Regions from separate parts of the Akkermansia massiliensis genome, predicted to be linked through region 2. Evidence: riboswitches for the same ligand, from Rfam matches in the RefSeq annotation. Region 2 holds a riboswitch; each other region holds the start of a gene.

Region 1 (7,659 bases), 850 kb from region 2:
GACAACGGGAACGGCGCCAAAGTCACCTACCCATCCTTTGACGAAGGCAGCCACCTCCACGGGCCGAGAATCAAGGCTTCCGACCTGAAGGGGAAGGTGGTGTTTTTTGAATACTGGGGCATCAACTGCCCTCCCTGCATCGCCAGCATGCCGCATTTGCAGGAATTACAGGACAAATTCCAATCCAAGGGTTTCACCGTGGTTGGCAGTCACCGCCAGGGGCTGACCCCCAGGGTGAAGCAGTTCCTGGAGGAAAAGAAGATTACCTTCCCCGTCTATCAGGGGCTGGATATTCCGGCGGCCTCCTGCCCGGGCGGCCTGCCGCATGCGGTGCTGATCGGGGCCAACGGAAAGGTGGTGGCCAAGGGGCATCCCACCCAGCTTTACGACCTGGTGAAAAAGGAGGTGATGAAGGTGGAACGCGGCCTTCCCATCCTGGAAGGCGTGGAGCTGGACAAGTACAAATCCCTGGCCAAGACGGTCGTTTCCAACGGCAGCAACATCGAGTCCAAGATCACGCCCCTGCGGAAGAAAACGGACGACGAGGAGGCCCAGGCCGTCTGCGCCGCTTTTGACGAATGGCTGGGAGACGCCAAGGACATGGTGCAGGCCCAGATCCAGTCCAACCCGCTGGAAGCGGTGACGGCCATCACGCGCCTCAAGACGGCGGTCCCCTCCGTCAAGGAGTTCGACGAACCGCTGGCGACTCTGAAGGCGAACAAGGACCTGCCGAAGCTGGCCGACCTCAACAAGAAGATTTCCGCCCTGGAACAGCGCAAGGCGAAAGGGAGAAAGGTTTCTGAATCCGACCTCAAATCCCTGACGCAGGCCGTGGACAAATTCGCGGAGTCCGATAATGAAGCCACGCAGACCGTTGCGGGCAATCTGAAAAAGAGCCTTTCTTCCCTGGCTGTGCCAGAGGCTCCGGAAGATAAATAAGCCTTTCAGCCGAACGGCATTTCATCCGGAACAAACAGGCGTTTACGGACGCCTGTTTCTTTTTTCTCCGGAAGCTTTTTTCTTCTTCCCGGATAAGACATCCGGAGCGGAGAGAACGGAACAGGTTGCCCGGACAAAGGAGGAGAGAGCCCGGTCATCATCCAGTTCCGTCATCAGGAAATGCGGCCTGGCGCCGGGATAGGGACTGCCCTGCTCCTGCTGCGGAAGCAGCTTCAGGCCCGGCTCCGTGATTTTGACAAATAATTGGTTGTCACATACCAGGCCGAAATATTTCCGGTCACAGTACAGGCCGTATTCCCCAAACATTTTTTTGAAGGAAATGTCCCCGGCATGCCGGAGCTGGAAACAGATATATTCTACAACATCCGGGGAAGAAGCCATGCTCCATGTTCTCATACCTGCCCCGCCTTCTGCAAGCAGCAAACTCCGGCCTGCGGCCTACCGGATTGGAAAGCCCCGGCACGGTACGGAATGGGGCGCTTCCTCCCTCTCTTTTCCGCCGGGATTTCTGCACCCCGGAATGCCCCGTCTTCCACCGCTTCCGCATCCGGAACCTGCATTTTTTCCAAGAGCAGGCGCAGGAACGGCCAAAAGGCGGTTTTTACCCGTCCACGCACATTTTTTCCCAGTCTCCGGAAATTCGGCGGCGTTCTAATAAACATTGACAGTGACGGCTAAAAACGCCATTAAACACGCCGAAGCAACGGGGAATTCCGTGAGAACCGGAAACAGTCGCGCTGCGGTATCGGGTTACAAACCCTCAAGGAACGCTTTTCCGCCAGCGTTCCGGTCAGCCAGTCCTCCCATTCCGGAGGGTGAAGGCGAGGGGGAGGTTGGAGACCCGGAGTCCGAATATCCTTGCTCCGGTTCACCATACCTTATCAACGCATGATTGAAGCATCCTCTTACGTACCGGGGGCATTCCTGCCCCTTTCCTCCGTTTTTCTTGCAGGACTCACCCTGTTTTCCCTGCCTGTGCTTTCCGCCGCCCCATGCAGGGCGGAAGCGTCCCCCGCCCCGGCGGAACAGGCGGCGCCGTCACGGCAGGAAGGGCTTCTTCTCGTGGCCTTCGGGACCAGCCACCAGGACGCTACCGTCTCCTACAAGGAGCTGGAGAAGGACATGCTGGCCCATTATGCCCCGGACCGCCTGAAGTGGAGCTATACTTCAAGCATTATCCGCAGGAAGCTTGCCGGACGCGGAACCCCCGTTCCCTCCGTGGAGGAAAATCTGGAACAGATGGCCCGCAAAGGCATACGCACATTGCGCGTCCAGTCCCTTCACATCGCCCCCGGCGAGGAGTTTTCCCGGATGGAGAGGCAGATCGTCAGTTTCCTGGCGCGCCATCCGGACAGCTTTGACCACGTGTTCATCGGCCGCCCCCTGCTGGAAAGCGAACGGGACAGGAACGAGGCCATCACGGCCCTTCTGGAGCATTTCCCCGCGGAACGGAAGAAGGATGAAGCCATCCTGCTCATGGGGCACGGCCAGCAGGAAGGACGCTGCGACATGGTGCTTTCCGACTTCGCCCGCGAGCTGAACGACCGCGACAGCCTGGCGTTTTTCGCCACCGTGGAAGGAACGCGGGGGGTGGCCCCCATTCTGGAACAGCTTAAAAAGTCCGGCGCCAAGACCGTCTGGCTGGCCCCCTTCATGCTGGTGGCCGGAGACCACGCCAAGAACGACCTGGGCGGGGATGAGGAGGATTCCTGGGCTTCCATGCTCAGGAAGGAGGGCTTCACCGTCAAGACCCACCTGCGTGGGCTGGGGGAAAACCCGGGCATCCGCGCCGTTTTCTCCCGCCATGCCCGGACCACGGAGGACGACCTCATGACCCCCAAACAAGCGCATTGACATGGCCAGCCCTGGAAAGTTCTACGGGGTGGGCATCGGCCCCGGAAATCCGGAATACCTCACGCTCAAGGCCGTCAACGTCTTCCGCTCCGTGGACGTGGTGTTTACGGTGACCGGACCCAACAGCGATTTCAGCATTTCCGAAGCGGTGGTGCGTTCCGTGGGCGGCGTGAAGGCGGAGTTCCGCAAGCTGGTTTTCAGCATGTCCCGCGACGCGAGAACCAGGCAGGAGCAGATTGAAAAGAATACGGCCATTATTGAGGGAGTTCTTTCCCGCGGCCTGGACTGCGCCTTTGCCACGCTGGGAGACGCCATGACCTACAGCACCTTCGGCTATATTCTGAGCCTCCTGCTCAGCCGGAATCCCGGCCTGCACGCGGAAGTGGTGCCGGGCGTCACCTCCTTCTGCACCCTGGCGGCCCGCAGCCGCCAAATACTGGTGGAAAACGGGGAACGGCTCCGGGTCATTCCCGCCTTCAAGCCGGAGATGGCGGATTCCCTGGAGTTCCCGCCCGGAACCACCACCGTTCTCATGAAGACCTACCGCAGCCGCGCGCGCCTGATGGAGCGCATCCGGCGGGAAAAGGACATCCGCGTCATTTACGGGGAAAGGCTCGGCATGCCCGACGAGTTTATTACGGACGACATCGACGTCATTGACGCAAGGCCGGAAGAATACCTTTCCCTGATGTTCGTCAAGAAGGCATGAACCGCACCAGGCACTCCCGCACCTATCCCTGGCGCCGGCCCCTCCGCTGGCTCTGGCTGGCGCTGGCCCTGGCAGCCTCCGGAGTCATGGTGGTCCACATGCCCGCCGGCATGGGCGCCGGGGGATCGGGAAAAGCCCGCACAGCCATGAAGCCTGCCGGGGAATCCACCCGGGAAACGCAGGCGGGAGGGGAAAAGACGGAAGCCGCCGCTTCCAGCCCTGCCCCGCCGCCCAAAAAGAGCCATCATTCCCGGAACACCCAGGTTCCGGAGACAGGCGCGGGAAAAATTCTGGCGCGCCTTCCCCAGATTGGCAGCCTGATCGGCCTGGTGGCCGTGGCGGCCTTCATCGGCGGCATTGCTGAAATCTTCCGCTGGCATCTTGCCCTGGGCAAGCTGTTCGGCGGACTGGCCCGCTGGGCCCACCTGCCGGAAATCATCAGCCTGTCCATCCCCACGGCGCTTTATTCCAATGCCGCCGCCAACGGCATGCTGGTGAGCAGCCACGCAAAAGGCAAAATTACTCATTCCAACCTGATTGCGGGCGGCATGGTGAACAGCTACCTTTCCTACGTCTCCCACTCCCTGCGGGTGGCGTATCCGGTCATCGGCGCGGTGGGGCTGCCCGCCATCTGCTACTTCGGGTGGCAGATGGGCTTCGGCTTCCTGTTCATAGCGGCCGTGCTGTTCCTCCACCGCAGGAAGAGCCCCGCCGCCGTGCCGGATTCCGGGAATGCCGGCGCCGTGGCCGCCGCGGAGCACGCCTCCCCGGAATGGCGCACATCCCTGCGCCAGACGTGCCTGCGGGTGCTGGCGCTTGTTTTCCGGATGCTCTGCCTGACGGTCCCCCTGATGATCGGCGTGGAATGGCTGATGAAAAACGGCCTGTTTTCCTGGTGGGAGGAACATGTGCCAGACTGGGTGAACCGCATTTTTCCCGCGGAGCTCATGAGCATCGTCGCCGCGCAGATGGGCGGCCTGGTCCAGGCCGCAGGGGTGGCCGCCAACCTCCGCAGCCACGGCATGGTCACCTCCTCCCAGATTCTGCTGGCCATGCTGGTAGCCAGCGCCATCGGCAACCCCATCCGCGCCCTGCGGCGCAACCTTCCCTCCGCCATGGGCATCTTCCCCACGCGGGATGCCCTGACCATCGTGGTGGTCATGCAGCTTTCCCGCATGATCGGGGCCATCCTTCTTATTGCCCTGACGGGACTTTTCATCCACTATACCCACTGACTTCTCATGACCTCTGAATTTAACATCCGCTGGGACATGCCCCCCGCCGCCATTGAGGCGGAAAGCTTTGCCGCCATTGAACGAGAGTTCCACGGCTGGGAAGAGCTGCCGCCTGCCGAATGGAAGGTCATGCGGCGGCTCATCCACACCACGGCGGACCTTTCCATCGGCGAGGGGCTGGCGTTCCGCCATGATCCCATTCCCTCCGCCCTGGAGGCGCTCCGCAGGCACTGCCCCATCTTTTGCGATTCCAACATGATCCGCGCCGGACTTTCCGTGGAACGGCTGAGGCGCGCCCATCCCGGCTACGCACGGGAGGACATCCACTGCCATATTTCCGATGCCGACATTGCGGAACAGGCCAAATCCACAGGCAGGACGCGCGCCATCTGCGCCGCGGAAAAAGCGCGCCCCATCCTGGACGGAGCCATCGTCCTCATCGGGAACGCTCCCCTTTCCCTGGCCCGCATCGCCCGGTACGCGCTGGAGGAAGGCATCAGGCCCGCCCTGATCGTAGGCATGCCGGTGGGCTTCGTCAACGTCGTGGAATCCAAGCTGCTGACCGGGACGTGCCCCGTCCCGCAGATTGTCCTGGACGGGCGGCGCGGCGGGAGCGCCCTGGCCGTGACCACCCTGCACGCCATTCTGGAAAACCTGCCCGCCTCCTAAGTTTTCCGCATTCCAAAAAGCCGTCCCCCATCCATGTCCGCCCCCCTCCGCCAGCCGCTCCGGAAAGGATTTTCCACAGGAGCCAATGCCGCCGCCGCCATCACGGCCGCATGGAAAACGCTGAACGGGGAAGAAATCAACGGACCGCTTCCCCTGCTTTTCCCGGACGGGGAGACGAGAACGCTTCCGCTGGCAGACTGCGCGCCGGGGTTCGCCCGCATCGTCAAGGACGGAGGGGACGACCCGGACTGCACCCATGGAGCCGTGCTGGAAGCGCGCGTAAGCGCAGCCGTGCCGGAGCAGGCCGCCCGGGAAGATTATCTCCTGCCCATTGGCCGGGCCCTCCTCATCCTGCGCTCCGGCGGAGGCATAGGCCTGTGCACGCTGCCGGGCCTGGACTGCGAGCAGCACAAATGGGCCATCAACCACGGACCGCGGCGCATGATTACGGACAATCTGGCACGCGCCGGCATGCGGGAAGGGTGCTGGCTGGCGGAAATTTCCGTGCGGGACGGGGAAAAGCTCGCCGGGAAAACGCTCAATCCCCTGCTTGGCGTGGTGGGGGGCATCTCCATTCTGGGCACCAGCGGCATCGTTCGCCCGTACAGCCATGAAGCCTACATCGCCACCATCCGCATCTGCGTGCGCTCTACCCGGCTTTCCGGCTTCAGGAAGGCCGTGTTCTGCACCGGGGGCCGCACCGCCGCGCTGGCGAAGACCCTCCTGCCGGAATACCCCTCCATTTCCTTCATCTGCATTGGGGATTTCATTGCGGAAAGCCTCCAGAGCGCAGGTGAACAGGGCATGACGGAAGCCGTAGTGGCCTGCATGCCGGGCAAGCTCTGCAAGTACGCCGCCGGATTTGCCAACACCCACGCCCACAAGGTGGCCCAGGACATGCCGCTCTTTCTCCGCACGGCGGAACGCCATGCGCCGCTTTCCGGGGAAGCGCGCCGGGGCATCCTGGCCTGTTCTTCCGTCCGCCAGGCGCTCTCCCTGACGCCGGAAGAGGCCCACCTTTCCATTTACCGCGACCTCGCCGCGGAAGCGCAGCGCCAGTTCCAGCGCCACGTGCCCGGCCTTCCCGTCCGTTTCCTGATTTCCGGCTTTTCCGGCAACCTCCTTCTCGACATACCTCCATGCCACCCCTGACTGTTTTTTCCTGCGGCACAGGCCCGCTTCAACCGTCCCCGGCCCTGCTTGGCAAACTGGCAGAGGCACAGAGCATTTACGCCTCCTCCGCCCTGCTGGAAGCCTGTCCCCCTTCCGACGCCCGGCGCATCCCCATCGGCAAAAACGCGCGGGAACAGGCGCGGGAAGCCCTGGAAGAAGCACGGCACGGCAACAACGTAGTGGTGCTGGCCTCCGGAGACGCCCTGTTCCACGGCATGGGCGGCACGCTCCAATCCCTGGCTTGTGACGGAGACCGGCTGGAATTCATCCCCGCCCCCACGTCCTTCCAGGCCCTGTTCCACCGCCTGGGCATGGCGTGGGACCGCGCACGCTGCTTCAGCGCGCACAGCACGGAATATATTCCGTGGGGGGAAATTCTGGCCCAGCCGCTCGCCGTCATCTACGGAGGCCATCCCTTCACCGCCTGCCGCCTGGCCGCGGCGGCCATGGAGTTCCATCCGTCAGCGGCGGGGCGTTCCGCCGTGGCGGCCCAATGCCTGGGAATGGCTGACGAGCGCATTCTGCAAGGAACCCTGGCGGAGCTGGCCAGGGAGGAATGCTCCCCTACTTCCATGCTCCTGCTGCTGCCGGACAACCGCCCCGGAGCCGCGCCCGTCCTGCCTCTGGGACTGCCCGCGGATTTTTATGAAAAGGAGAACAACCTGATTACGGCGGAGGAAGTGAGGGCGGTCATCCTGTCCAAGCTGCGCCTTCCGGCCTGGGGGGTGCTGTGGGACGTGGGAGCCGGGAGCGGCTCCATCGGCCTGGAAGCCGCCGCCCTGCGCCCCGGACTTTCCGTGTACGGGCTGGAACGGCAGGCTGGCCGCCTGGAACTGATGCGCCGGAATTGCCGGCGCCTGGGCTGCGTGAATTACACCTGCATGCAGGGAGAAGCGCCGGAGGCCCTGGACGCGTTGCCCAAGCCCGACCGCATTTTCACGGGAGGAGGGGGCGCCGGGCTGGAATCCATCATGCAGGCCTGTTTTGACGCCCTGAACCCCGGCGGCCTTCTGGTAGCCTCCGCCGTAACCACGGAAAGCGAGCACCTGCTTTACGGCT
Region 2 (7,659 bases):
GGCGTCAAGGGGGAAGTCATCCGTAAAAAAATAGAGCTCATCGAACAGGGAATCGCCCTGAACAACCCCGACCCTTCCGACGCCATCGACGTGCTGGCGAAGGTAGGAGGACCGGAAATAGGGGCCATGGCCGGACTGATGCTGGGCGCGGCCTCCCTGCGCGTCCCCATCGTCATTGACGGCTTCATTGCCGGGGCGGCGGCAGCCATCGCCCAGGGCATACGCCCGGAAGCGGCTCAGTACTTCATCGGTTCCCACAACTCCGCGGAACCGGGGCACAAGCTCATCATGGACCACATCGGCGTCACCATGTACATGGACCTGGGCCTCTGCCTGGGGGAAGGCACGGGGGCGGCCCTGTTCTTTCCTCTGCTGGACGCCGCCACGCGCGTGCTGTCTGAAATGAAAACCCTGCCGGAACTGGACATCACCGTTCCGCGCTAACTCCTCCTTTCCCTGCGCCATGGCCGTCATTACCACCATCCGCTCCGCCTTCGGCTTCCTGACCCGGCTGCCCGTAGGCCCGTGGCCGCTGCAAAACGACCTGAACGGCATCTCCGCATGGCTCCCGCTGGTCGGTCTCGTCGTGGGAGGGCTGGCAGGCGGCCTGACCTGGGCGGCCACCCTGCTCTTCCCCTCGCTGGTCTGCGGCGTCATCGGCTGCGCCTGCTGGGTAGCCATCACGGGCGGCCTGCATCTGGACGGAGTGGCGGACTGCGGGGACGGACTGCCCGTGGAAGTGCCGAGGGAACGCAGGCTGGAAATCATGAAAGACTCCCGCCTGGGCACCTTCGGCGGCACGGCCCTGTTCTTTAACCTGGCCTTCAAGGGCGCCGCGCTGGCGGCGCTGGCGGCCTGCGGTTCATGGGAGCTGCTGCTCACGGCGTGCGCGCTGGCCGGGCTGCTGGCCCGCAGCCAGATCTTCATCGCCATGCGCTTTCCGGGCGCGCGCCCCGGCGGCATGGGGGAAGCCTTCAAGCAAGGGACGCGCCCCGTCCACGACCTGATAGCCGCCGCCGTCACCCTGGCTGCCTGCGCGCTGGCAGGATGGCACGGGCTGTACGCCCTGCTCACGGCCCTGGCCGGTTCCACGGCCCTGCTCCTGTATGCCCGCCGCCGCCTGGGAGGCGTCACCGGGGACGTGTTCGGCTGCACCGTGGAATGCACGGAATGGCTCGTCCTGCTCACCTTCTGCACCTTATGAAAACTCCGCACAAATGCCGCGTTCCGGGCCTCAACATCGGCTGCACCTCCTTCATCATCCCGGACTACTACGTCCCCGCCATCAGGGAATGCGTCCATTACGCGGATGACATCGCCCTGCTCCTGCTGGAAGCCGGAGAGCACGGGGAGGGACTCATTACCCCGGCGGAAATCCGGGAGCTGGCCGGAATCGCCGCGGACGCCGGGGTCAAGTGGAACGTCCACCTGCCCACGGACGGCGGCTTCGCCACGGAGGAATCAGGGCGCCGCTACACGGAAAACATCATCCGCGCCATTGACCTGACCCGGGAACTGGAGCCCCACACGTGGGTCATGCACGTGGTTACGGACCACATTCCCGGCCCGGACATGCGCCCCCATCTTACGGAGCGTGAAACGGAACGCATCCTCCGCAGCCTGGAGCAAATCACGCCCCATCTGCCCGCTCCGGAATGCCTGGCCCTGGAAAACCTGGAACGCCACCCGACCGACTACCTGGACAAGCTGGTCTCCGCCACGCCCCATTCCCGCTGCTTTGACATAGGCCATGTCTGGAAGGAAGGCCTGCGGCCGGAAGAACTGCTGCCGCTCTGGCTGCCGGACATACGCATGTGCCACCTGCACGGGCTGGAAAAACGGGACCACAAATCCCTGCACCACATGGCCGCCGCCACGCTGGACGCCATCCTCCACCCCATGTGGGACATCCGTTTCTCCCCCCTCATCACTCTGGAAGTCTTCAGCCTGGACGACTTTCTGAACTCCCACCAGGCCATGCTGGAATCCCATGAACGCTACATCTCCAAACACTGACGCCAATCCCGCACGCATGACGCTCGTCCTGGGCGGCATCAGAAGCGGCAAAAGCCAATACGCCGAACAGATAGCCGCCGGATTCGGGAAAAAAATCCTGTACGTCGCCACGGCGGAGGTGTGGCCCGGAGCCGGATCCATGGAATACCGCGTGCGCAAGCACCGGGAACGGCGCCCGGCAAGCTGGCTTACGCTGGAATGCCCCCGCCATGTGGCCGCCGCCGTCCGGGAATCCGGCCTGCTGGATCAGGTGGACGGCGTCATTCTGGAATGCGTAACCCTGCTCACCTCCAATACCCTGTACGCCCAGAAGGACCCTACGGACTACGAACCATTCCAGGAAGCGCTGATTGAGGAAATAGAGGCCTTGAAGGAACTTATCCCCCAATCCCCCGTGCCCTGGGTTCTGGTCTCCTCTGAAACCGGCATGGGCATCAGCCAGGCGGACGCGGAAACGCGCCACTACTGCGACGGGCTTGGCATCGCCAACCAGCTTCTAGCCAAAAGCGCGGACGAAGTTTACTTCATGGTTGCGGGGCTTCCCGTAACCGTAAAAAAATAGCAGACGGTCAATTCTTCAGCGCAATATACTTCAACACTGCCGGACACATCCGCGCCAGTAAAAAGTACAGTCCGCTCAGAGCCAGAAAAACAAGGGGTACGGCCATTCCCCATATCCAGAAGCTTCCCCTTGGAAAACCGAGCCTGAGCATGCCCTCATAAACCAGGGCATGCGCGGCATATACAAAAAAGACGGAGGGAGCCAAACGGGCGCAGAAAGAGGAGATTCCCGGAAAATACCGCATCATCAAGAAGGCGCAGGATGCCAGCCACAGCACGCCCATGCACAAGGATAACGCAGACTCCTGAACGGTGCTGTACATTTCCCATATAAAAATAACGGGAAACACCATCAGCACGTACAGCCACGCTTTACCGACTGCATTCTTCAACTCTTCAAGGGAATAACGGCACAAAAACATGCCAAGGGCAAATGCTCCAAAACCCCTGGGATGGATAACGCAGAAAACCTTGTCCATGTATTCGAAGGACAAGTAAAGGGAATTGCTCGTACTGAAAAGCACCAGGGAGGCCATGGACAGAATGAGCAGACAGGCCCGCGGCATCCGGAATAACGCTCCTGAAACCAGCACAAACACCATTAAATCCCGCAAAAACCATAAAACAGTTCCCAAAGGAGGGCGCCCTATTCCCAGACCGATCATCCATTTTACAATGTCCGCGGGAAACCCGAACAAGGCCATGGAAACGAAAATCCAAAACAAATAGGCACACAGAATCAGAAACGCTTTTCTCCAGTTAAGCCAGGGCACCGGGGCCGGGCTGCCCCCATACTTCCGGGCCAGGAAGTAACCCGCCGCCATGAAAAAGAAAAATACGCCCGCACGTGTTGCATACACAGTGAAGCCATGAGAAGCGGGAGTATGCTGGATCATGATAAGCAACATGGCCAGCACACGGATAATATCTACCCACGGGTCACGGCACTTCTCCGTCAGTTTCCTTCCCCGGACGATGCCCGGCGCATGTGAAGGAGAGTTCGTTAACGCTTCATACATATGCCAAATACAATAACGAACATCCGGGGCGCCATGATAGCATGGCCGTCCTTCATGGCAATACGAAACAGGGAGCCAAACGCAAGAAAAAGTTCCAATTGACAGGGTCCGGAGGATATGTTAGGCATGCCATGCCTCCCTCACCAACCGGAGGCGCTTCCGGGAAGCCCGTGGTACGGGCAGGAAATAGATGGGGAATCCGGTGTGAATCCGGAGCGGTACCGCCACTGTATATTGCACGGCTTAAAAACCTGCAATGAGCCAGATCGCCAGCCCCGAAGTATTTTATGAACCGCCGGCGAGTATTCCGGCATTCAGACCATACACATGCATTCATCCAACACGCTCCGCTTGAACGGAGCAGACTATGATGGTCCGGCCTCCTTGAAGTCCGGAATGTTCAACACTCCTGAAAAAACACCGTGCCACGCCAGGCACCGGATGCAGGCTGTGGCTATGACCCTGGCCTGCCTCGGCATGCTGGGAACGGTCCATGCCCAGGATACTGCCAGGGAAGACCTGGCCGGCGCTTATGACGCCACTGTAGCCAGAACCGCCTCAGATGCGGCCCTGGGAACGGTCTCCGCCACATTCAACGTGACAGGCTCCAGCAACGTGCGCGGAATCTGGGGAAAATCAGGCACCCTCAGCATTGGCGCGATTGCCGGGGATGCCGTATTCAACGTCTCCTCCACGGCAAACAACGCCTTCGGCATTGACACCTCCTCCGGAGTCAATGTGGACATCGGCACCCTAGCAGGAACATTCAACATCTCCGCAGCCAGAACGAATGCCACCGGCATCCGGAGCTACGGGAAAATACTCTCCATCGGAACGATCACGGAAGACGCCCTCATCTCCATCACGGCCAATTTCTCCTCCAATGGCATTTACGCCTATCAGGGGCGCCTGGACATTGGAACGATGGCCGGCAAAATCTCCGTGGACCTGGGAACAGGAAACTATGCGAGGGGACTGTATGCCTACGGAAATACCATGGACTACCAGGGCCCGCGCTACAAGGACGTCAACATCGGCACCTTTTCCTCCACCGGCAGCATTTCCGCGGCGACGGCCGGCGGCTACGGAGCCAGAGGCATCCAGTCCAACTACGGGCAGGTGAACATTACCCGGCTGGACGGTCAAATCACCGCAGCCTCCGGCTCCAATGATGAAAGCGAGGACTTTTCCGCCATCGGCATTGAAGCCAGGGAAAACATCACGCTGGGCGACATGGGAGCAACGGGAAGCGTTACCGCCACGACCAACGGCATGGACGCCTACGGCCTCTTCGCCGGAGAAGAAGGGGGTTACCAGACCCATTCCAATATTACCATCGGCAATGTGGGCGGCTCCATCCGGGCGGAAGCCATGGCCGGAACGGCCGCCGGGGCACGTTCCACGGGCTCCCTGTCCGTGGGAAACATCAGCGGTTTCATCTCCGCCTCCTCCACGGGAGCTGCGGAAGCCTACGGGCTGCTGGCGGAATTCTCCCTGACCACCGGCACTATCAACGGAACCGTCAGAGCGGCAACTGCCGGCAGCACGGCGGCGGCCCTGATGGGAGGAGCCGGCATCACGACGACCATCGGTTCCACCGGCGTCATTGAAGCAACGGCGACGGGGGACGAAGCAACGGGGTATGCCCTGTACAGCGGGTCCAATACGGGTTCCGGCTTCTCCACGGAAAACACGGCGGACAACGTCACCGTCCACGCCGGAGCTTCCATCAGCGGCATCTGGGAACTGGGCGGCTCCGGAGCGGAAGGCTCCGTGGATACCATTACGCTGCTGTCCGGAACGGACGCCGCTCCGGGACTGTTTGACTATACGGTGAGGACAACCGTCAACACCAGCAAGTCCGATACGGCCACCCACCATTCCTCCGTCACGCTCAACGTGGGCAGTGCGGACAACGAAGCGAACTGGACCATCTCCACGGAAAAAACTGCCGGCCTGTTCAACCGGGTCAACGTGGGCCACGGCTCTGCCGTCACCTTGACCGGGAACTCCCAGATACTCCGTGACGGGGCCGTCGTCAACAACCAGGGCTCCATCTCCGGCAGCGGCACGCTCACCATTGCGGAAGGCATGACGCTGCTCAACGGGACCCTGGTGCAGAATGCGGCGGGAACGGCCCTGGAAGTGGGCTTTGACGGCCTGAACGTAACTCTGGACCTGGCGCAAAACGCCACGGTAGGCGCCACGGTGCTCAACGCCACGGATTCCGCCTGGGTCGTCACGCTGGACCAGATCAAGAACGGCATCACCGCCATGTACGGAGCCAGGGTGGACAACTTCCAACTGGAAAACTACCGCATGAGCTACCGCCTCCAGGGCCAGGTATTCCTGGGTGAAGGCGCCCCCATCGTCGTCAACCCCGGAGAAAGCATCCATGTGGGGGAAGGCTCCAAGGTCATCATCGGGGAAAACCTGCCTGAGCACGGCATCGTGCTGGAAGGCGGGGAGGCTGACTTGAGCCAGTCGGACGCCGTCATTTCCTCCGGAGCCGTCAGCGGCGTTTCCGGACAACTGACGCTGGCGGGCAAGGATGAAAAGGAACAGACCCTGAACTGGGAACACTCCGGCACGGCAGGCTACAGCGCCTCCGCCGCCGACGGAGGCGCCTTCGCGAACCTCAACGTCACGGCACAGGATGTGAAGGTTGTCGCCAGGGGTTCCTATGCGGCGGAAAACGTCGTCATCAGCAACAACGCCACCCTCGTTCTGGACGGCTGGGACGCCAGTCTGGGCGTGGAAGGCGGGAGCATCCGCCTGGGTGAGGCATTCGCCCATCCGGCTAATCCGGGGCATCTGGTGCTGAACGGCTCCACCGTTCTATCCGGCGTGGAAACCAACAGCGGTTCTACCGTCTCCGGTTCCGGCGCCTTCAAGGGAGAGGTTACCTATTACGGCAGTGAAATCGTGATCGGCTCCGGCTCCTCCGCAGGCTACCACAACTATGAAGGCGGCCTGAACGCGTGGGGGGGAGTGCAGGAACTCACGTTCATCGTGAACGGAACGGCGGCGGCGGACGCCGCCCATACCGGAGCGGACACCTATTCCCAAATGAACGTCTCTTCCTCCTACCATGTGGATGGAGCGCACGTCAATGTGGTCATTGGAGACAACCTGCTTTTCAGCAAGGAACAAAGCTTCTCCCTCTCCCTGGTCAACCTGGACCCCGATACGGTCATTGATCCGGACGGATCCCTGTGGGACCTCACCGGCATCGACCCCACGCTGAAGGGCCGCACGGACCTGGTCACGGATACCGGCTTCACGGTTTCCGACGACGGCCTGCACCTGATTTTCAGCGGCAAGGTCAACATCAACGCCGTGAAGGCCCTGCGCGGAGAGGAAGCCTCCCGCATCGCCAACACGCTGTGGTCCTCCGTCCGGGTGGTGGACAGCTTCGCCCATACGGCGGCTTCCCAACTGGATTTCCGCGGACCGGGAGCGCGCAACATCTGGTTCTCCGGGCTGGGGGACTTCATGAACGTCTCCTCCGCCACGGGAGCCTCCGGCTTTGACTACAAGGGCGGCGGCTATGCCGTGGGCATGGACTACGCCTGGACGAAAAACTGGATATCCGGCGCGGCCTTCGGCCAGACCTTCGGTTCCTTCCACTCCGCGGACAAGCAGTTCAAGGCAGACCAGGACGGCCTGATGCTGGCCCTCTACCAGCGTTACCACCGCGACCTGCTCCGTGGAAACAGCGTGGACATTGACGGCTACTTCACCTACGGCCGCATGGACAACGATGCGGACGGCACGCTGGGCGGCAGACCCGCCACCGCCTCCTGGAACGATGACGTGTACGGCTTCGGCCTGAAGGGAACCTGGAACATCCGCCTGAGCAGCACGGATGTGCTGAAACCCTTCGCAGGCATTGAATTCCTGCACGGCTCCCAGGGTTCCTTCGGGGAGCGTTCCGGTTCCGGCACCGCCTGGTACCAGGACGGCTCCGTGCAGAACTGGAGCATCCCCGCCGGCGTCACCTGGCAGAAGCAGATCGCCGTCGGCAGGGGCCAGTACCTGCTGCCGCAGATGACGGTTGCCT
Region 3 (7,659 bases), on a different contig from region 2:
CGAGGGAAAGAAGGTCCGTCTGGTTCATGTCCTGGCTGCGGTGGCCGATTTTGTCCCCGTACTTGGTGAGGTTTTCCGGAGAACCCACCACGGTCAGCACGTCATTGCGCTCCAGCGTGGTGTCCCCCGTGGGGACGAAGGTGAAGCCCAGGCGGGAGATGCGGGAGATGATCACGCCGTCCGTTCGCAGGGTTTTCAGATCGCGGAGTTTGCGCCCGGCGTAGTTCTTGTTGGTCAGGATCAGCTTGCGGCGCTCCTTCTGGGAGTCCATGGGGTAGGGGTTGTCGCATACTTCCCCCAGGAAAGCGACGTCATGCGGCATGGTGTCGCTGTTGCCCACGATGAGGACTTCCGTTCCCTCCCGGAACGTGTCTTCCGGCGTCAGCGGCATCAGCCTGTCGTTGCGCACCACGCGGGTGACCATGCAGTGCAGGCCGTCCAGCAGCTTGCAGTCCGCAATGTTCTGGCCGATCAGGTTGGGCTGCGTGACGCGGACCAAGCGTGAGATGATGCTGGCCTCCTGCTTGGAGTGCATGGCCTTGGCCTCCTTGTTCAGGTCAAAGTGCAGCAGGCGCGGGAGAAGCTGGACGAAGAGGACCACGCCCACCACGCCGAACGGGTAGGCAATGCCGTAGCCGATGCTGACGCCGCTTCCGGAGGCTCCCGGCAGGCTTTCCGTGGCTGCCGCCAGGGCCGGGGTGCTGGTGCACGCGCCGGCGAAGATGCCGGAGGAAATCCCCGCGGGAACATTGAACCAGATGCCGAAGAGGCAGGTGAAGAGGGCTGAAACGCCTACAATCACGGCGGACATGACCGCGAGCTTGCTTCCCTGCTTGGCGATGGCGGAGAAGAAGCGGTTGCCCGCGCTCAGGCCCACGCAGTACACAAAGAGCGCCAGGCCCAGCTGGCCCACGCCGTTGGGGATGGCCAGGCGGTAGTGGCCGGCGGCCAGCGCTACGAAGAGAACGCCGGAGAGGCCGAGGTTCAGGCCGTATATTTTAATGCTGCCGAGGGCGATGCCAAAGAAGATGATTCCGAAGAGAACCAGGGTGTTGTGGTTGAGCAGGATGTCGAACATGGTCGGCTGGGTCAGACTTTGCCCGGAGCGAACTCGAAGTTGCGGAAGTGGACGGGGATGGAGGCCGGCTCCAGCCTGGTCCGGTCAAACAACCGGCTCGGCGCGGGGAGAGAGTTGAGTGTTTGTTTGGTCAGGTAGAAATTTTGCACGAAGTAGTTGCCCCCATACCCGCGCTTTGTCAAGTCGCGTATGATGTTGTTGACGTGATCTTCCGTCAATAAATCGGGATGGACGGTGGTTCTGACTTCAAAGGCGGTTTGGGAGGCGATCAGGTAGTCCAGAGTTGCGGAAAAGGAGGGGAAAAGGTCGGGCCTGCCGGTGACGGCGCCGTATTGTTCGGGGGGCGCCTTGTAGTCCAGGGCGATGTAGTCGCAAAGCCCCTCTTCCACCAGCGCTTTCACCACGCCGGGCCTCGTGCCGTTGGTGTCTATTTTAATCGCGAAGCCTAGCTGCCGTATCTCGCGGCAGATGGGGATAAGGTCGGGACACAGCGTGCACTCGCCGCCGGACAGGACTACCCCGTCCAGAAATCCCACCCGATCTCTGAGGAAATCAAGGTAGTCCGTCCGGTCTCCGGCAGGAGAGCCCGTTCCTCTGACCAGGGAGACGTTGTAACAGTACTGACAAAACAAGTTACAGCCTCTCAGCCAGAAGATGCAGGCCACCTTGTTTGGAAAATCCAGCAAGGTGAGCGGCGTGATGTCCGCTATGCCCCGGCCCGTTCCCATTGACTTCGCATATGTTATTGGGAAAATTACCGCGGCTGTTCCGTTTGGGCGGAGCAGGAGCAGGGACGGTCCGGTTCCACGAAGTGGACGCGGTCGTGGAATTCGCCCTGTTTGCCGGCGTTAAAGGTTTCCACAGGGCGGTGATAGCCCATGACGCGCGTGTAAACGGTGCAGCGGGTACGGTCCTGTGCGTATTTGCTTAATATTTCCTGTTTGGTCATTGTCGTATTGATGGCTGGGTTTTGAAACGAGGCGGCTGGTTGAAAAGGGTTATTCATGCCTGTGGATGTGGAGCAGCTCTTCATCACAGAAGGGGCAGTACTGGTGCTCCCCGCGCAGGTAGCCGTGCTTGTCGCAGACGGAGAAGAGCGGGGTGACGGTCAGGTACGGCATGCGGAAGCGGGTCAGCACCTTGCGGACGATGTCCCGGCAGGCTTCCGGGGAGCTGATGGCTTCATTCATGTACATGTGGAAGACGGTTCCCCCCGTGTAGCAGCACTGGAGTTCGTCCTGGAGCTGGAGCGCACGGAACAGGTCGCTCGTGTGGTCCACGGGGAGCTGGGAGCTGTTCGTGTAGTAACGCTGCCCCACGGGCCCGGCCTGGAGGATGTCCGGATAGCGCTTCTGGTCCTCCCGGGCAAAGCGGTGGGTGGTGCCTTCCGCAGGGGTGGCTTCCAGGTTGTACAGGTTGCCGGTTTCCTCCTGGTACTCCTGCATGCGCAGGCGGATGAATTCCAGGATTTCCTCCGCAAAGGTCCTGCCTTCCTCGGAGGTGATGTCCATCGAGTCGTTGGAGAAGTTGCGCAGCAGTTCGTTCATGCCGTTGACCCCGATGGTGGAGAAGTGGTTGCGGAAGGTGGGCAGGTAGCGCCTGGTGTAGGGGTACAGGCCGCGGTCGTACATTTCCTGGACGAAGGTTCTTTTCTTTTCCAGGCAGGATTTGGCCAGGTCCAGCAGTTCCCCCAGCCGGGCGAACAGTGCTTCCCGGTTCTGCTTGAACAGGTAGCCCAGCCGGGCCAGGTTGATGGTCACCACGCCGATGGAGCCGGTCATTTCCGCGGAGCCGAAGAGGCCGCCGCCGCGCTTGAGCAGCTCCCGCAGGTCCAGCTGGAGGCGGCAGCACATGGAGCGCACGGCGTCCGGCTTGTAGGCCCGTTCGTCCGGCACGCGTTCCCCGTTTTCATTCACGGTGTACTGGCTGCCGATGAAGTTCTGGAAGTAGGAGGAGCCGATCTTGGCGGCGTTTTCAAACAGGAGCGGCACGTTTTCCCCTTCCCAGTCAAAGTCTTCCGTGATGTTGACGGTGGGGATGGGGAAGGTGAAGGGCTGCCCGGTGCTGTCCCCTTCCGTGAGCACCTCGTAAAAGGCCTTGTTGATCAGGTTCATTTCCTTCTGGAAATGCTTGTAGGTCAGCTCTGTCAGCTTGTTCACGCCGCGTTCCCGCGCCAGGGAGAGCAGGCCCGGGTCCTCCACCCCTTCAAAGAGGTGCTCCCCGCCGCTGAAGGGGGCCTGGTCCCGCAGGTCCCGCGGCACGGTCCAGTCGATCGTGACGTTGGTGAAGGGGGACTGCCCCCAGCGGGAGGGCACGTTCAGGTTGTAGACGAAGCTGCGGATGTCCTTCTTGATGCGCGTGAAATCCGCCTGGTCCTTGAAGGCGTAAGGCGCCAGGAAGGTGTCAAAGGAGCTGAAGGCCTGGGCTCCGGCCCATTCGCTTTGCAGAATGCCCAGAAAGTTGGCCATCTGGCCCAGTGCTTCCCGGAAGTGGCGCGGCGGCCTGCTGTTCACGCGGCTGCGCACGCCGTTGAATCCTTCGTTGAGCAGGTTGCGGAGGCTCCACCCGGCGCAGTACCCGGTCAGGCAGTCCAGGTCATGAATGTGGTAGTCCCCTTCCCGGTGGGCGGCCCCCTCCCGTGCGGAATAAACCTGGTCCAGCCAGTAGTTGGCAATCACCTTTCCCGCCGTGTTATTGATGAGGCCGGCGTTGGAATACGTGGTGTTGGAGTTGGCGGCGATGCGCCAGTCGCTCTGGCCGATGTATTCCTCCACCGTCTGCTTGCAGTCCACGTACGTGTTGCCGGAATAGAGGCCCCCGAGCTGTTCGCGCTGCATTTTGTGCAGGAAGCGGTAGGTGATGAAGGTCTTGGCCGTGTCAAAGTATCCGCAGCGGAACAGGGCGCGTTCTATCATGTCCTGGATTTCTTCCACATGCGCGCAGTCCTGATGGCTCAGCTTGGCTTCCACTTCTTCGTAAATGGAACGGTTGTAGGCGGTGCCGGAGCTGTGGAACGCGTTCTTGACGGCTTCCTCAATTTTGTAGCCCTGGTATTGTTCCTTTTTTCCGGAACGCTTGATGATGCTTGTTGCCATGGTGGGTGTCTCGCTTGGAAGGGATGATGACCGCTCATCCGCGAGCCTGGGCAAAAGCCTGGAAAAATCATAGGCAGGGGCCGCCGCATGCGTGCATTTTTAACAAGGGGCACGATGAGGACCTGTGCGTATGTTCATCCTGTCCGCGGGATGGGATACGGGGGCATCAGGTCGTCTTCTGGCTTCCGGTGCGACATGTGATGGGGACTTCCCGACTGCTGGCAGTCAGTGTCCGGTCCATCGTCTACCGGTTACAGCGGCGCGTCCGCGACGGATTTTCACCGTCTTCCGTTACCTGCGCTGAAACGCAATGAACCACAGAAAGAGAGCCCCCGCAAGGAAAATGTATAAATAATGTATTAAATATTTATAATGATACAATATGTTGTATATATGCTGCAGGGAATGGTTGATAACGCGGCATTCCCTTCCGTCATGGCACCATATGTGCCCTTGCCTCCCCTTTCCGGGGACCGGGGGAAAACGGGACAGGCCGAAAAGGGAAGATTCATTCCTCACGGAGAAATTTCAGCGCGGCTTTTTCCGTACCAGTCAAATGAATTTCTTTTCCTTTTCAAAAAACGGATGGCGTAAATCCTTCCTGCTGCTGGTTCTTCCCGCGCTTTCTGCGGGGAGCCCCGCTTCCGGCGCTCCCGCGGACTGGAATGAAAAGACCATCCGGGATAATCTCCGCCTGGTGGCGAAATGGCAGGCGGAGCATCCCAGAAAACGCTCGCCGCTGCACTGGACCTACGGCGCCTTTTATTCCGGCCTGGTGCAGTATGGCCTGGCCGTCCCGGAAGGGCCGGGATTGCCGCTGCTGAGGAAAACAGGAGGGGAACAGGAATGGAGAACCCTGAAACGGCATTACCATGCGGACGATCACGCCGTGGGCCACGCCTGGATGGAGATGGCGATGGAAGACGGAAATACCGCTGCGGCGGAGAAAATACGCGCCGTGCTGGACGGGGTGATGAACCGGCCCTCCTCCGCTTCCCTCCAGTTCGGGACTCCCGGCTGCCAGGACCGCTGGAGCTGGTCGGACGCCCTGTTCATGTCCCCTCCCGTGTTCGTGAAGCTGGCGGCCTATACCGGAGACCGCCGGTATCTGGAATTCATGGACAGGGAATACAAGCTCACCTGCGACTATCTTTTTGACCGGAAGGAAGGGCTGTTTTTCCGTGATTCCCGTTACTTCACCATTCCGGCGGCTAATGGGAAAAAGATGTTCTGGAGCCGGGGCAACGGCTGGGTGATTGCCGGACTGCCGCTTATTCTTCAGGACATGCCCGCGGACTGGCCTTCCCGCCCCTTTTATGAGGATCTGCTCAAGCGTATGGCGGCATCCCTGAAAAAATGCCAGTCGCCCGACGGTTCCTGGCACGCCAGCCTGCTGGACCCGGAAGAGCCCCCCTTGAAGGAGATGAGCGGCACCCTCTTTATCATGTACGGGATGCTGTGGGGGGTGAACCAGGGGTATCTGGATGCGGATGAATATCTTCCCGTCATCCGCAGGGCGTGGAAGGCCGCCTGTGATTCCGTCAACGCGGAAGGCGCGCTGGGCTGGGTGCAGCCCATTGCCGACAAGCCGGGCCATTATTCCGGGGAGGATACGGAAGCATACGGCGCGGGCGCCTACCTGATGGCCGGCACCGAACTGCGCAAATACGTCATTGGCCGGGACCATCCGCAGAGAAAGACTGTAACCGTCACGAACCCACTGGCCAAGTTCCGTCCTGCTGAAACCGTGTCGGTGCCCTGGACGTCCGGAACTTCCGGGAATGCCGCCGCCCTTCGCGTGTTTGACGTCCGCCACGGGCGCGTCATCCCGCACCAACTGGCGGATACGGATGGAGACGGAAGGACGGATACTCTTTTGTTCCAGAGCAATTTCCGGCCCGGAACGGCCCGTGATTTCTGGATTCTGAACGATTCCTCCCTGAAGGCGGCTCCTTCCGCGGACGTCTGTTTCAGCCGCCTGGTCCCGGAACGCCTGGATGATTTCGCGTGGGAGAACGATCTTACGGCGCACCGGATTTACGGTCCGGCCGTTGCCAGGCCGGCCCCTGAGGGGGAGGGCCTGGTTTCCAGCGGAACGGATGTATGGAGCAAGCGCGCGGGTGCTCCCGTCATCAATGAATTCTACAAGCGGGGGGATTACCACCGGGATCATGGCAGGGGACTGGACATGTACAACGTAGGGCCGGGACGGGGCTGCGGCGGCATTGCCGTGTTCAGGGATGGGAAACCGCATGCATCCGGAAACTGGGCCAGCGCGCGGGCATTGTACAACGGTCCGGTCCAGACCGCTTTTGAGGTGGTTTATGCGCCGTGGGACATTGGCGGCGGCGTACGCGTGGCGGAGACGCGGAGGGTGGCTCTGGACGCAGGAAGCCGTTTTTCCAAAGTCCGCAGCACCTTGACCATCCGGGGGGCGGAAACGGTGAAGGCCGGCGTGGGAATGGATACCGGAAAGGGCAGGAATGATTATGAAACGGTCACGAAGGACCGGGAGGACGGCGGCTTGATGACGGCATGGAGCAGGCCCCGGAAGAATGACGGATGCCTGGGAACCGCCGTGATAGTTCCCTGGGGTCCGGAAGGCGGGGCAGTGGACTCGGAAGGCTGTACCTACTGGATCAGGGAGGCGGCGAACGGAAAGCCCTTTGAGTGGTACATGGGGGCGGTTTGGGACAAGGCTTCTCCGTTCAAATCCTCTGCCGCCTGGGAGGCGGAGGCACGCCGCGTCCGGGAGTGCGTCAGGCATCCCCTGCGAGTCCGGGTACGGTAGAGTTCGTCCTATCCTGCCGTTCCCCGCAGAGGATGACGGCAGCTTCCATCTTTTTTACGGAAGCGGCTGCGGCGGTGCGGGAGCGGCCAGCCATTCCGCCAGCACTTCCGGCTGGAGGGGGGCCGGGGTTTCCCGGGCGTCCGGAGAGGCCAGATTCAGGCCGTTCCGGACGACTTCCGACCGGATGGAGGCCAGGGAAAGGAGGGTGTGGAAAATGTGGTCGTGGGAGACGGCTTTCAGGCGGTTGGCCTTCAGCGCGCGCACCATGTCCGGGTAGCGTGAGGCGAAGGCGTCCGAATACCACACGAACATGGCGGGACGGTAAACAGGCGGCAGAACATGCCCCTGGAACATTTTTCCTTCCTCGCCCAGCGCCACGCCATGGTCGGAGCAGTAAAAATAAATGGCCGGCCTGTCCTTCAACAGTGCAATCATGCGGTGGACGGAGGCGTCCAGGTCCACGATGGAATTGTCATACGCATTGACGGTTTCTTCCAGACGGGCCTTGGGGTCGTCCATGTTGCAGGACGCCGGGGTAAAGCGTTCCGCCTGTGCGGGGTAGCTGAACGCCATGTGGCTGCCGTTGTTGTAAATGACGTAAAGCTGTTTTTCCCGGCCGTGCCGTTTCAGGGATTCCTCCATGACCAGGGAGGTGCGTTCCTGCATCATTCCGGGCGTTTCGTGCATGGGCGGCG

The links. Region 2 has a riboswitch for cobalamin ahead of M8N44_RS02540 (autotransporter domain-containing protein). Riboswitches for the same ligand answer to the same signal wherever they lie in the genome.
Region 1: linked by a shared signal. The riboswitch ahead of M8N44_RS06255 (sirohydrochlorin cobaltochelatase) and the one ahead of M8N44_RS02540 (autotransporter domain-containing protein) in region 2 are both predicted to bind cobalamin.
Region 3: linked by a shared signal. The riboswitch ahead of M8N44_RS09885 (ribonucleoside triphosphate reductase) and the one ahead of M8N44_RS02540 (autotransporter domain-containing protein) in region 2 are both predicted to bind cobalamin.

The regions. Positions count from the first base shown of each region.
Region 1 covers NZ_JAMGSI010000001.1:1,452,823-1,460,481, forward strand. Annotated here, with positions in the region: gene M8N44_RS06245 (TlpA disulfide reductase family protein) at 1-939, shown strand, start outside; gene M8N44_RS06250 (TfoX/Sxy family protein) at 982-1,356, opposite strand; cobalamin riboswitch at 1,610-1,836, shown strand; gene M8N44_RS06255 (sirohydrochlorin cobaltochelatase) at 1,849-2,814, shown strand; gene cobI (precorrin-2 C(20)-methyltransferase) at 2,816-3,523, shown strand; gene M8N44_RS06265 (hypothetical protein) at 3,520-4,758, shown strand; gene M8N44_RS06270 (precorrin-8X methylmutase) at 4,765-5,427, shown strand; gene cbiD (cobalt-precorrin-5B (C(1))-methyltransferase CbiD) at 5,461-6,579, shown strand; gene cbiT (precorrin-6Y C5,15-methyltransferase (decarboxylating) subunit CbiT) at 6,567-7,659, shown strand, end outside.
Region 2 covers NZ_JAMGSI010000001.1:604,682-612,340, reverse strand. Annotated here, with positions in the region: gene cobT (nicotinate-nucleotide--dimethylbenzimidazole phosphoribosyltransferase) at 1-444, shown strand, start outside; gene cobS (adenosylcobinamide-GDP ribazoletransferase) at 464-1,204, shown strand; gene cbiR (cobamide remodeling phosphodiesterase CbiR) at 1,201-2,016, shown strand; gene M8N44_RS02550 (bifunctional adenosylcobinamide kinase/adenosylcobinamide-phosphate guanylyltransferase) at 1,991-2,578, shown strand; gene M8N44_RS02545 (acyltransferase family protein) at 2,586-3,596, opposite strand; cobalamin riboswitch at 3,741-3,888, shown strand; gene M8N44_RS02540 (autotransporter domain-containing protein) at 3,993-7,659, shown strand, end outside.
Region 3 covers NZ_JAMGSI010000002.1:515,378-523,036, reverse strand. Annotated here, with positions in the region: gene M8N44_RS09900 (aspartate:alanine exchanger family transporter) at 1-1,078, opposite strand, end outside; gene M8N44_RS09895 (anaerobic ribonucleoside-triphosphate reductase activating protein) at 1,090-1,806, opposite strand; gene nrdD (anaerobic ribonucleoside-triphosphate reductase) at 1,833-2,027, opposite strand; gene M8N44_RS09885 (ribonucleoside triphosphate reductase) at 2,077-4,173, opposite strand; cobalamin riboswitch at 4,326-4,499, opposite strand; gene M8N44_RS09880 (glycoside hydrolase family 88 protein) at 4,730-6,964, shown strand; gene M8N44_RS09875 (phosphoethanolamine transferase) at 7,019-7,659, opposite strand, start outside.